Regions from separate parts of the Cupriavidus sp. 01T418 genome, predicted to be linked through region 3. Evidence: predicted binding sites of a transcription regulator. Region 3 holds the regulator's gene; each other region holds the start of a gene.
The links. The regulator sigma-54, encoded in region 3, starts transcription at its own class of promoters, with help from an activator protein. The targets are predictions, from matches to a motif close to TGGCANGNAANCTGCTTT.
Positions count from the first base shown of each region.

Region 1 (4,294 bases), on a different contig from region 3:
CTCCTTCTGGCAAAAAGGGCGAGCGCGCCCCCGCGCCAAGCGCGTACTGGATGCAGGTCGATCAGTTCGGGAAGCGGCGGATCCGGCGCTGGCGCCGCCCTGGGTTGAAGATCAGGGTGGCGGTGGCCGTAAGCCGCTCAGGCGTCGGGCAGGGACTTGCCGACGCGGGCTGCAGGGTAGCTGGACATGGGGGGCGTCTCCGTTGAAGTTCGTGATTTTGGAGAGAGTCTATGCATCGATTGACACGCGCTCAAAAAAATCTTCAAAATGTGCAAGGAATGCACATCCTTGATTTATAAGCGTTTTATGCTGATCAGCGCGCAAACGTCGGGGCCTTCTCGCGCAGGCTGCAGGTACCGCAGGCACTCAATTCCATGGAGAGCGGACGCGCTTTGGCGCGCTGCTAGCAACGATGGTCGCGGCCTACTACCGGACGAAAATGTCTCGCACCATGCAGTTCTGGGCAGCCTTTATCCGCAAGCGTCCGCTTGGCGCCGTCGTGGGCGACTTGCCTAGGATGTCTTCCGTGCCGACGCGGGGAGAACCATCGTTTCCTGCACGCGGTTCGCAATGTCCTGCAGCGGTGCCACGAAGCGCTTGATCGCCTCGTCCTCGGTCAGGGCGCGCGCAAGATACACCACATTGAGGCTGCCGCGCACGCTGTCCGCGTGCCGGATCGGCACGGCAACCGCGCCGATCTTGCGCTGCTCCAGCCAGTCGCCGCGATTCGACCCAAAGCCATCCGCGCGCACGCGCTCGACCAACTTGCGGACATAGGCGGTGTTGTTGGCCAGCGCCGCCTGCTCATCGCCTCCGTGGCCTGAGCGCAGCAGGTTGAGGATGTCTTCCCGTTCCCCGTCGCCGCAAAACGCAAAATAGGCCCGTCCGGCGGCCGTCGACAGCATCGGCAGGCGCCTTCCCACCATCGCCCGGTGAAAGGACAGGGGGCTGAACCTGTGCGTGGTCTCGCGAATGATCATAGCGTCGCCGTCGGGCGTCGTCAGGTCGGACGGCCACAGCACGCGCTGCAGCAACTCGCCCATCAGCGGCGCGGCGATAGTGGAAATCCACTCATCGTCGTTGAAGCCTTCGCTCAAGGCCCTGACCTGCAGCGTCAGGCGATAGCTGTCGTCCGACTTGCTGCGGCGCACGAAGCCTTCCGCTATCAGCGTCTCCAGCAGGCGCCTGACCGTAGTGCGGTGCAGCCCGGTCTGCTCGCTCAGTTGCGGGGCGGTGCCGCGCCCGCTTTCCATCCGGTTCAGCGCCTTCAGCACATCCAAGCCGCGGCTGAGTCCGCGCACGCTGGCGTAGGGCGAAGTTCGGTCGGCAGGCATAAATAATCCTTTCAAATCAACTTTGTGCACTCTTTGCGCATTTTGTTCTTTTTTTTTGCCGGGATGCAATCGGCAGCGCGCAAACCCGGACGATGCAACCGCCACCGATGGCCACATCGTGCTGAATCGGCACAACGTCTGCCATCTGCAAACAGCGTGGTCGTGCCGTTGCGCTTGTAGTCGTGAGTCATGGTGGCTGCGCGCCCCTTCTTCAGCGGCAGCCCGGGCTGTGTGCGATCCAGCGCCTGCACCTGGCTTTTCTCATCGCAGCACAGCACCAGCGCGTGCTCGGGTGGCGGCATGTACAGGCCAACGATATCCTCGAGCTTCTCGACGAACTTCGTATCGCGCGAGACCTTGAAGCCGCGCACGATGTGCGGCTTCAAGCCGTGGGCGTGCCAATGGCGCATGACGGTGCTGGCGCTCACGCCCAACTCGGCGCCCATCTTGCGCGTGCTCCACTTCTTGCCTCGCGCGCGTGTTCGGGCGCGAGGGACGCGTAGCGGCGGTCCAGAGCGAAGGCACATACTCAGTTCATGCCTCAATGCCCCACGGTCTTGAATGTACAGAGCCTGGTAAATCGCCTCGTGTGAGATTCGCGTCGACTCGTCATCCGGAAAGTCGATGCGCAACCTGTTCGCGATCTGCTGTGGACTCCACGACATTGCCCAATGTCGATCCTGGGGGGCCCGCATTGCTCAATAGTTTCAATTATTCATGCGGCCGCAAGAACAAAAAGAAACTTGAACGACACTTCGTTCAGCTTTGACTGGGTGCGACGCGGTCGTTGCCGGGCCGTGGTTAAGACGAGGTTAGTTGTGCCCAACTTCGCAGCACCGGCTCGGCTGGGCCCGCACCAGGACTGAGCATACCTCGTGCGCCCGCACTAGAGCCGTGCGTGTCCTGCAGCGCAAGCGCCCGGAAGATGAGCAAACGGCCGCAACACGCCCAGGCACGGAAGATGCGTACCCGCTAAGCATCAGGCCAAGGGCGGCTTGGTGCCGGCCCCAATTGTCGGCAAAGCGGGGGACCGGAATTCGTGGACAACGGCGTCCGCATCCGGGTAGCAGCCTTATGCTGCTGCCCGTATGCGGACGCTTTTTTTTTGACCTCACCGTTCAAAGGAATGTGCGATGGCTTATCTAGCTCCCGCAGAATTTGTCACCAAGATGGTTGATGCTGGTGAATCCAAGCTCATGATGTCCACGCGGGACACCCTCATCCGAGCCTATATGGCTGGCGCAATCCTGGCGTTGTCGGCCGCTTTCGCGGTCAGTGTTAACGTCAACACCGGCAATCCTCTGATCGGATCATTGCTGTTCCCGGTGGGATTCTGCATGCTCTACCTGCTAGGATTTGACCTGTTGACCGGTGTCTTTACGCTGGCGCCGCTCGCCGTACTCGATAAGCGCCCAGGCGCCACCTGGGGCGGCGTCATGCGTAACTGGGCACTTGTCTTCTGCGGCAATTTTGCGGGCGCGCTCACTGTAGCCGTATTCATGGCCATCATCTTCACGTTCGGCTTCACTGAGGCTCCGAACGCGATCGGACTGAAGATCGGCAACATCGGCGAGAGCCGCACTGTTGGCTATGCCGCCCATGGCGCTGCGGGCATGCTGACGCTCTTCATCCGCGCCGTCATGTGCAACTGGATGGTGTCCACTGGCGTCGTCGCCGCCATGATGTCAACCTCGGTTTCGGGTAAGGTCATAGCTATGTGGATGCCCATACTGGTGTTCTTTTATATGGGCTTCGAACACTCCGTCGTGAACATGTTCCTCTTCCCCTCCGGCCTGATTCTCGGCGGCAAGTTCACGCTGATGGACTACCTGCTCTGGAATGAACTTCCAACCGTGCTCGGCAACATTGTCGGTGGCTTGACCTTTGTCGGAGCGGCGTTGTACTCAACCCACTATAAGACCGCACCCAAGCGCGCCCTGGCTTGAAATGAGCATCTTGCGCGTCTCAGTCGGCCAGCATTCAAAGGCCGGGCGCAAGCGCGTCAATCAGGATTTCCATGGCGCAGCGCTTCCTACCGATCCGCGACTCAGCACCAAGGGCATCGCCGTTGCGCTGGCCGACGGCATCGGCAGTAGCGCGGTCAGCCAGGTAGCCAGTGCCGCCGCCGTCCGCAGCTTTCTGGACGACTACTATTGCACATGCGAGGCGTGGACGGTGCGCAGGTCCGCGCAACGCGTGCTGATGGCAACAAATTCCTGGCTGCACGCACAGACCCAGCGCAGTGACGCTCGCTTCGACAGGGATCGCGGTTACATCTGCACCTTTAGCGCCCTCATCTTCAAAGGGCACGAGGTACACATGCTTCATGTAGGCGACTCGCGCATCTACCAACTGCATGCGCAGGCCTGGGAACAGCTCACGGAAGACCATCGCGTCCACCTGTCTTCGGTCGAGTCTTACCTGGGCCGTGCGCTCGGTGTGGCGCCCAACGTCGAGATCGACTACCGCAAGTGGCAAGCCGAGGTCGGCGACGTGTATGTTCTTGCGACCGATGGCGCGTATGAATACCTCGATGGCGTAGCCGTGCATCAAGCCCTCGCAGCGTATTCCGATGACCTCGATGCTGCCTCTGCAATGCTTGTGTCCACCGCGTTGGCGCGAGGCAGCGAGGATAACGTCACTGTCCAGTTGGTTCGAGTGGATGCATTGCCGGATGTCGACGCCCAGGATCTTCATACCGAACGCCAGCGCCTGATCCTGCCACCTGCGTTGCAGCCACGGATGCACTTCGATGGCTATCTCATCGTGCGCGAACTCTACGCGAGTTCACGCTGCCACGTGCACTTGGCAGTGGACCAACGCACTGGCCGGCATGTTGCGCTGAAAACACCTTCCGTCGATCTGCGCGAAGATCCCGACTACCTTGACCGCTTTCTGCTTGAGGAATGGGTGGCACGCAGGATCGATAACGCGCATGTGCTCAAGCCTCACGCAGCCGA
Region 1 is NZ_JBFTQG010000029.1:46,849-51,142, forward strand. Features, by position in the region: gene AC1DQ3_RS24120 (DNA-binding transcriptional regulator) at 513-1,334, opposite strand; partial or broken gene AC1DQ3_RS24125 (IS630 family transposase) at 1,481-1,795, opposite strand; gene AC1DQ3_RS24130 (formate/nitrite transporter family protein) at 2,468-3,280, shown strand; gene AC1DQ3_RS24135 (bifunctional protein-serine/threonine kinase/phosphatase) at 3,282-4,294, shown strand, end outside.
Region 1: a site for sigma-54 is predicted at 2,285-2,302, ahead of AC1DQ3_RS24130 (formate/nitrite transporter family protein). Genes of this name have one in related genera too.

Region 2 (4,294 bases), on a different contig from region 3:
GATGCCCAGCGGCGATGGAATGTCGGCGACGAATTGCCCGAAGGTGCGCGTTGGCAGTTCCCAAAGCTCCACGTCGATGGCCGCGCCGGGGCGCTCACCTGGGCCGACGCGGATCAGCCCAGGCTTGGCGGGGCTGGTGCCCGCCAAGGCATAAAGCCGGTAGTCGGCCGTGGTCCGTGTGGGCTCGACAAAGCGCGCACCCGCTGCGAGCAGCTGCCAGTTCAGCGGCTGGGAGCGCAAATGCGCGCCGACCACACACAGCATCACGGTGGACTCCTGGAAGGGCAGCGGCTGGCGCGCGATGGTCGCCTCCGCCTCCTGCGGCGCGAAAAACAGCGCCTGGATCGTGGCGCCGAGCACGGCGAGGTAGTGATCGGAGCCGGCTGGCCCAATCAGCGTGATACCGGCCGGCAATCCGTCTGCACGCTTGCAGCAAGGCACCGACAGTGCCGCCAGGTCGAGCAGATTGACGAAGTTGGTATAGGTTCCTAGCGCCGTGTTGACGGCGATCGGTTGCGCCTCGAGTTCGGCAAGCGTCGGGTGGGTGGGCGTGGTGGGCACCATCAGCACGTCCATTCGTGTGAACAGCGTATCGACCTGCCGCTTCAGGCTGGCCAGCTCATATTGGCCGGAGAAGGCGTCAACTGCGCTCTTGCCGTCGGCCTGCGCGATGATCTCGCGCACCACCGGATGGATCGCCTCGGGATGGTCGTCAAAGAAGGCGCCGAGTGCAGCGCGGCGCTCCGCAATCCAAGGGCCGTGATAAAGCAGGGCCGTGGTTTGCGCAAACGGCGCGAAGGGCACATCGACCCTGCTACCCGCCAGCGCAGGCAGGATGCGCTCGAGCGCGGCAGCGAAGGCGTCGCGCGCCAGCGTGTCGCCGCAGAATTCCAGCGTGTCGATCAAACCGATGCGTGGTTTGCCGGGCACAATGCCGCCCATTGGCACCGCACGCGAATAAGGATCTTCATCATCCTGTGCGGCAAGTTGTTGCAGCACCATCCAGGCGTCGCTCACATCGTGCGCGAAGATGGAGACGCAATCCAGGCTGCGGCAGGCCGGCAGCACGCCGCGTGTGCTGACCAGGCCCCGGGTCGGCTTGAGTCCCACCAGCCCGTTGAGGCCGGCGGGCACCCGCCCCGAGCCGGCAGTATCCGTGCCCAGTGAAAACGCCACGCAGTCCGCCGCGACCGCTACCGCCGAGCCCGAACTCGACCCGCCCGCGATGTACTGGTCAAACTCCACCTGGCGCACCGCCCCGTATGGCGAACGCGCGCCCACCAGCCCGGTGGCGAACTGGTCGAGGTTGGTCTTGCCGACAAGCAGCGCGCCCGCCTCCAGCAAGCGGTCAACCGCGAACGCCGATCGCTGCGGCACATAAGCGAACTCGGGGCAGGCCGCAGTGGTGGGCAAGCCGGCGACGTCGATGTTGTCCTTGACCGCGAATGGCACGCCGAACAGCGGCAGCCTGTCCAACACCGCGGGGCCTTCCGCGGCCAGCAAGGCATCCAGTTCCTTTGCCCGTGTTCGCAACCTGGGCGCGGCCACGCGGAAGATCCACGCCTCTGGCCGCGTGGACGCCTCGATGCGCCTCAGCACCACTTCAATGCATGAGCTTGGCAAAAGCGCACCACCTCGGTACGCACGGAGCAAGGCATTGACGCCAAATTGGTGCAAATCAGCCGATAAGTTCATCTTGAATACAACCTTGGATACAAGTTGGATTCAAATATGCAAAAAAAATGCCAGCGCACCCACGTCGTCCGACGCCACCCTGCAGGCCGCGCTCGCCGCCGATGTGGCCACCCTGCGCGCGCAGTTTGCGTGCATGCTCGATTGGTTTCACAGGAGGTCAAGCTCTTTGGCAAGCTCGAGGAGTGGATCATTTATCTGGATAACACGCCGTGCCGTTGCTGTAGGCAGGCGCCGACAAGCACTCGCGCAATCTCCCTACAGCATGCGAACGCGCGCATTTGTACTGTTGAGGGGCCGGTACGGCGCGCGCATGTCGTCTTCACGGCGCCATTCTGTTCTGCATCCCTCTTTGCTAGGAGCTGACAATGTCTGACAAGAATATTTCCGTACTAAACGACCTGATTGAAGTTTCGCGTGACGGCCAGCAAGGCTTTCTCAAGGCAGCCGAAGATGCGCAGAACCCCGAACTGAAGTCGCTGTTTTCCAGCCGTGCCGCCGAGATCGCCGTGGCGGTGTCGGACCTCCAGGCCCATGTGGCAGCGCTCGGCGGCAAGCCGGAGGAGCATGGCAGCGTGACCGGCGCGCTGCATCGCGGCTGGRTCAGCCTGCGCACCGCGGTGGCTGATCGCAACGACCTTGCCATCCTGGAGGAAGCCGAAAAGGGCGAGGACGTGGCCAAGAAAAAGTACGCCGAAGCGCTACAGGAAACGGAACTGAGCCTCGACATTCGCGCGCTGGTGGAGCGCCAGTACCAGGGGGTGCTGCGCAACCACGACCAGATCCGCGACCTGCGCGACCGCTATCGCGCGGGTGAGGCCTGACGCCACGCCTGAGGAGGTAAGCGCGCCACGGCAAACTGCGGGGTGAGGCATCCTGCTGTCCGCCGGCGCAGCCCTGCATGCTTTCCAACCAAATGAAACCCGTGCGAGCAGCGCTGGCGGTCGCCTTGGTCGTCATGCCAATTCTCTCCGAGGCCCTCGACCCCGGTCCCATTCCGCCTTGTGGCGCGGACGCTTCACCGGTCTATTCCACGCCCGAGAAATCGCCGGCGATTGCGAGTTGGCGAGCGGCAGATCTCAAAAGGCTCCGCTGGGTCCCGCCCGCTTGCACGGGTTGGCCGGCTTCATCGAACTCCAGACTTGTAGTTGCGGTCGCCACAAGCTTTCGGTTTGAGGGCGACTTACAATCGCTCCTGGCGCGCTCCGGAGCGATTTCCGCGCTTCGCAACGTTAGCTACTGGTCGACGACCGACCAGGCATGGCACCCGCTAGCGCTAGATGCCGCAGCGCTCTCCGAAGGTGACCCGAAAGCCCGGCGTCGCGATTTTTCGGCGTCCGAGCTGACAAGGGGCAGCCAGCACTACTATTGGATCAACGACAACCGCTCCGGCTCCGTTGTCTACCGTCTGCGCGTCCTTGAGCGAGATGAGCATCGCATGGTGCTTAGCAGGGAAAATGCCTCGCCGATACGCGCGTTCGCGACAACGCTGTTCGAGCCAGGCACGTTGCAGACCGTCGAATTCATCGAACGGAAGTCGGACGTCTGGACCTACTACCTCCTGATGCGAATCGACCGGCGTGCAAGTTTTTTGGCCGCTGGCCATGAAGAATCCTTGGTCAATCGGGCGATTGCCCTCTATCGGCATCTGGCAGGCATTCCAACGGACCGGGCTCCCCCCGCTGCGCAATAGCGTTCAATGCAGGAAAGCGCGCTCGGCATTCGCGTCCTCGGTGGCGAGTGACGACGGGGGGCTCGACTTGAAGCGCGAGGCATCGCGATCCAAAAAACGAGCCCTGCGCCAGGAGACGCCAATGCCCAGTCATCATGAAATCGCCACCCTTATTGCGCCCAGCCGGTTGCATCAGCATATCAGGCGAGCCGGGCGCTGCCCGGCGAGCCGGCGCTACCGATCACACCAGTACTTTCGCGGCGCACGCGGATGTCATTGTTGACTTCAATCACACCGTAGGTATCGTCGGCCACTTCCTCGATGTAGTATTTCTGACCGCGGTTGCGCACGGTGCCCGACAGCGACACCACGCCGTTGCTCACGTCCACGCTGACGTCGCTGACATCGACGCGGCGCGCATAGCTGAGCCGCTCGCAGATCTGGTCGCGGATGCTTTCGTCGCTGCGCTGGTAGCCACGCGGACCGGGGTGGCGTTCGTGCTCATGGTGCTCATGGTAGAGGTAGCTCTCATGCCCGCGTTCGCGTTCCCGTTCGTGCTCGTTAGAGGTGCCGAACAAGTCCCCCACGGCCTCGCCGATGCGGCGGCCAACGTTGTAGAGCATGCCATGATCCTCGCGCTCGTTATCGCGGTCGTCATCGACCTCCCAGCCGCGGCGGCGCGCGCTCTCGCGGCTATAACTGCGGCCGTAACGCTGGCCCTCGTCCCAATCGTCGCTCGGGTCGGTCCAGTAACGGGTGTCGCTGCGCAGTTCACTGAAGTAGGGATCGTGATCGCCTGAGCGCGCCGATTCACGCGGCTCGCGCGTACGCTCCGCGCTTTCGCGCCACTGGCGCTCGGTGTACTCGTTATCGCGCTGCCACACCTGGGGATCGCCCCACTCAGCGGTGCGTTCCCTGCCGTAACCGCCG
Region 2 is NZ_JBFTQG010000069.1:14,195-18,488, forward strand. Features, by position in the region: gene atzF (allophanate hydrolase) at 1-1,695, opposite strand, end outside; gene AC1DQ3_RS34280 (PA2169 family four-helix-bundle protein) at 2,061-2,516, shown strand; gene AC1DQ3_RS34285 (DUF6675 family protein) at 2,594-3,385, shown strand; gene AC1DQ3_RS34290 (BON domain-containing protein) at 3,565-4,294, opposite strand, start outside.
Region 2: a site for sigma-54 is predicted at 1,731-1,748, ahead of atzF (allophanate hydrolase). Genes of this name have one in related genera too.

Region 3 (4,294 bases):
TGACAGCCGCAACGAGTTCTACACCGCCAGCGGCGGCGCGGAGAACGCGACGGCGGGCAGCCCGTCCGGGCGCGTGCGCGCCGTGTTGTCGCCGCGCCAGGAGCAGCCCGCCAGCGGCGCCGCCGGCAAACCGGTGCAGCTCAAGCCGGCGCCCGCCCCCGTCAACCCCTGACGCCGCCGCGTCGCCCGATCCACGGATTCCAGCTTCATGACCGAGACCCAGACCCAAACCGTTACCGAGGCCGTTACCCAGGCCGCTCCCCGGGCCGCGCCCGCCCATCCCGCCGCCCTGACGGAGAGCAGCACGCTGGTCGTGCGTCACCTGAAAAAGCGCTACGGCTCGCGCACGGTGGTCAAGGATGTGTCTCTCGACGTCAAGAGCGGCGAGGTGGTTGGGCTGCTGGGGCCCAACGGTGCCGGCAAGACCACCTCCTTCTACATGATCGTGGGGCTGGTGGCGCTGGACGAGGGCGACATCGTGCTCGACGACAAGCACATCAGCGGCCTCGCCATCCACGAACGGGCCCGCATGGGCCTGTCCTACCTGCCGCAGGAAGCCTCGGTGTTCCGCAAGCTCAATGTGCAGGAGAACATCCGCGCGGTGCTGGAGTTGCAGGTCCAGGACGGCAAGCCGCTTGGCAAGACCGAGATCGAGCGCCGGCTGGACACGCTGCTCGATGACCTGCAGATTGCCCACCTGCGCGACAACCCGGCGCTGTCTCTGTCCGGCGGCGAGCGCCGCCGCGTGGAAATCGCCCGTGCGCTGGCTTCGGCGCCGCGCTTCATCCTGCTCGACGAGCCTTTCGCCGGCGTCGACCCGATCGCGGTCGGCGAGATCCAGCGCATCGTCAGCTTCCTGAAGGCGCGCAATATCGGCGTGCTGATCACCGACCACAACGTGCGTGAGACGCTTGGCATCTGCGATCACGCCTATATCATCAGCGAAGGCGCCGTGCTGGCTTCAGGCCAGCCTGAAGACATCATTGCCAACGAATCGGTGCGCAAGGTCTACCTGGGCGAGAATTTCCGCATGTAAGGGCTCACGGGCGGCACGCGGCGTCTGGCGCGAATTTGCGCCCAGGTGCCTCCGGTGCCCCCTTTTGTCCGGCAAACGATCACGGCGGCGTCAGCGATAGCAATTTCCGTTCCACCAGTACGGAAGTTGGGCATAAAATAGGTCGCATGAAACCGTCGCTTCAGCTCCGCCTCTCGCAGCATCTCGCGCTTACGCCGCAACTCCAGCAGTCGATCCGGCTGCTGCAACTGTCCACGCTCGAACTGCAGCAGGAAGTGGAGCAGGCGCTGACCGAGAACCCGCTGCTCGAACGCGAGAACGACTGGCTGGACAGCCCGCTGCGCGTCGCTGCCGACGGCTCGGTCAATTTGCAGAGCGCGCCCGCGCCGGCGCCCGCCGACGGCCAGGGCACCAGCGAGAACCGGCCCGACGGCGCGCCCGAAGCCGAAGACAATTATTCCGACAGCAATGAAGACTACGGCAGCGACTGGAGCCTCGACGATTTCGCCCGCCGCCCGCAGGGCGACGACGACGAAAAGACGCCGATGCAGTTGCGCGATGCCGAACCCACGCTGCGCGAATACCTGATGGAACAACTCGCGCCGCTGAAGATTTCCATGCGCGACAAGGGGCTGGCCATCTTCCTGGTGGAATCGCTGGACGACGACGGCTACCTGAGCGCCTCGCTCGAGGAAATCTGCAGCGAACTGCCGGAGGAGCTCGAATTCGAAATCGACGAGGTCCACGCCGTCCTCACCCTGCTGCAGAGCTTCGATCCGCCTGGTGTGGGCGCACGCAACGCAGCCGAGTGCCTGGCGCTGCAATTGCGCCGGCTCAAGCACCCGCAGCGCGACCTGGCGCTGAACATTGTCACCAACCACCTGGAACTGCTTGCAGTGCGCGACTACACGCGCCTGAAGAAGGCGCTGCAGGTGGACGAGCCGGAACTCAAGTCCGCGCACGAACTGATCCGTTCGCTGGCGCCCTATCCTGGCCATGCGTACAGCCGGCCGGACGCCGACTTCGTCGTGCCGGACGTGTTTGTTCGAAAACTGAACGGCGGCTGGATCGCGCAACTCAATCCGGACGTGATGCCGCGACTACGTATCAACGACATGTACGCGCAAATCTTGCGCGGTGCAAAAGGCGATGCGGGTGCGGCTGGACTGCAGCAAAAGCTGCAGGAAGCACGCTGGTTGATCAAGAATATCCAGCAAAGGTTCGACACGATATTGCGCGTCGCACAAGCGATTGTCGAACGTCAGAAGAACTTCTTCACCCACGGTGAAATTGCGATGCGCCCCTTGGTTTTGCGGGAGATTGCCGATACACTGGGATTACACGAGTCCACCATCTCTCGGGTGACTACCAATAAATACATGGCAACGCCGATGGGGACTTTCGAGCTGAAGTATTTCTTCGGCAGTCATGTTTCCACAGAAACCGGCGGCGCGGCCTCGTCAACGGCAATCCGTGCGTTGATCAAGCAGTTAATAGGAGCCGAAGACGCCAGGAACCCCTTGTCCGACAGTCGGATCGCCGAATTACTCGGCGAGCAAGGCTTCGTAGTGGCACGGCGTACCGTTGCCAAATACCGCGAGGCGCTCAAGATTCCGGCAGTTACTCTCCGAAAGACTTTGTAGCCGAGCTGCATCGCCTGCCTGATGCAGCTCTTTCAGAAGGAGAAACGCTATGAACTTCAAGATCAGTGGACACCACTTGGACATCACGCCCCCGCTGCGTGAGTACGTGGAAACGAAACTGGAGCGTATCGTCAGGCATTTCGATCAAGTCATTGGCGTAAGTGTGCTGCTCTCTGTCGACAATACAAAAGAAAAGGACCGGCGGCAGTACGCGGAAATCAATCTGCATCTGAAGGGCAAGGACATCTTTGTCGAAGCGCACCACGAGGACCTGTATGCCGCTATCGACGCGCTGGTCGACAAGCTCGACCGGCAAGTGATTCGCCACAAGGATCGCGTGCAAAGCCACGACCGTGAAGCGGTCAAGTACCAGATGGCCGAATCGCAGATGCAGCAATGACCGTGCCTGGCGGCCCACAAACCGCGCCGCCTGTGTCAGTCCTCTGAAAAATGGAATCAAGCCGCGCCCATAGCGCGGCTTTTTCGTTGCTGGCGCCCGTCCGGGACCACGCAGGGGATTCCGCAACGCACACGTACCGGTGTATGCTGTGCAATACATAATTCACTTGGCTCGGCCATTTTTCCGTGCGCGCGGCACCACTTCCGCGCATCGGCTATTGCATTGCACAAGGCGGGGGCGGGCCTGCTCTATAATGGCCACACGCCCGACACCGGCATGGGGATACCCGGTGAAACATCGGACCTTGTCTTTTATCTTTTCTGCCCGCTGGGACGCCCCGAGGCCCCGGGCATGCTCTTACTAGAAAACGCTGCGCATTCCACACATGAATCGTTTGGCTAAATTGCTGCCACCCGGCAACATCAACCTCGACGTCAGCGTCACCAGCAAGAAGCGCGTGTTCGAACAGGCCGGGCTCCTCTTCGAGAACAATCATGGCGTAGCGCGCGCTACCGTGACCGACAACCTGTTCGCCCGCGAATCGCTGGGGTCCACCGGGCTGGGCGCCGGGGTTGCCATTCCGCACGGTCGCATCAAGGGACTGAAACAGCCGCTGGCCGCCTTCATGCGCCTGGCCGAGCCGATTCCCTTCGAGTCGCCGGACGGCAAGCCGGTCGCGCTGCTGATCTTCCTGCTGGTGCCCGAACAGGCCACCCAGCAGCATCTGGAAATCCTGTCCGAGATCGCCCAGTTGTTGTCCGATCGCGAGATGCGCGACGGACTGGCTACTTTGCCCACCCCCGACGACGTGCACCAGTTGCTGATGCAATGGCACCCCTGACCCGCCACTGAAAGTTCGTCCCTGAAAGCATTCGCATGGAACTCACTGGCGTCACCTCGCAGTCGATCTTCGACGACAACGCAGCCGATATCAAACTGTCCTGGGTAGCGGGACTGGAGGGCGCGGACCGTGCCTTCGATGTCGAGTTCGCGCGTGAAGCCACTTCCGCGGCCGATCTCGTCGGCCACTTGAACCTGATCCACCCGAACCGGATCCAGGTACTGGGCAAGCCCGAGATCACTTATTACCAGCGCCTCGACGACGAGATGCGCAAGCGCCAGATGGGCGAGCTGATCCTGCTGGAGCCGCCCTTCCTGGTGATCGCCGACGGCATGGAGCCACCGCCCGACCTGGAACTGCGCTGCACGCGCTCCTCCACCCCGTTGTTCACCACG
Region 3 is NZ_JBFTQG010000003.1:363,095-367,388, reverse strand. Features, by position in the region: gene lptA (lipopolysaccharide transport periplasmic protein LptA) at 1-172, shown strand, start outside; gene lptB (LPS export ABC transporter ATP-binding protein) at 209-1,036, shown strand; gene AC1DQ3_RS05865 (RNA polymerase factor sigma-54) at 1,183-2,658, shown strand; gene hpf (ribosome hibernation-promoting factor, HPF/YfiA family) at 2,708-3,058, shown strand; gene AC1DQ3_RS05855 (PTS sugar transporter subunit IIA) at 3,444-3,899, shown strand; gene hprK (HPr(Ser) kinase/phosphatase) at 3,935-4,294, shown strand, end outside.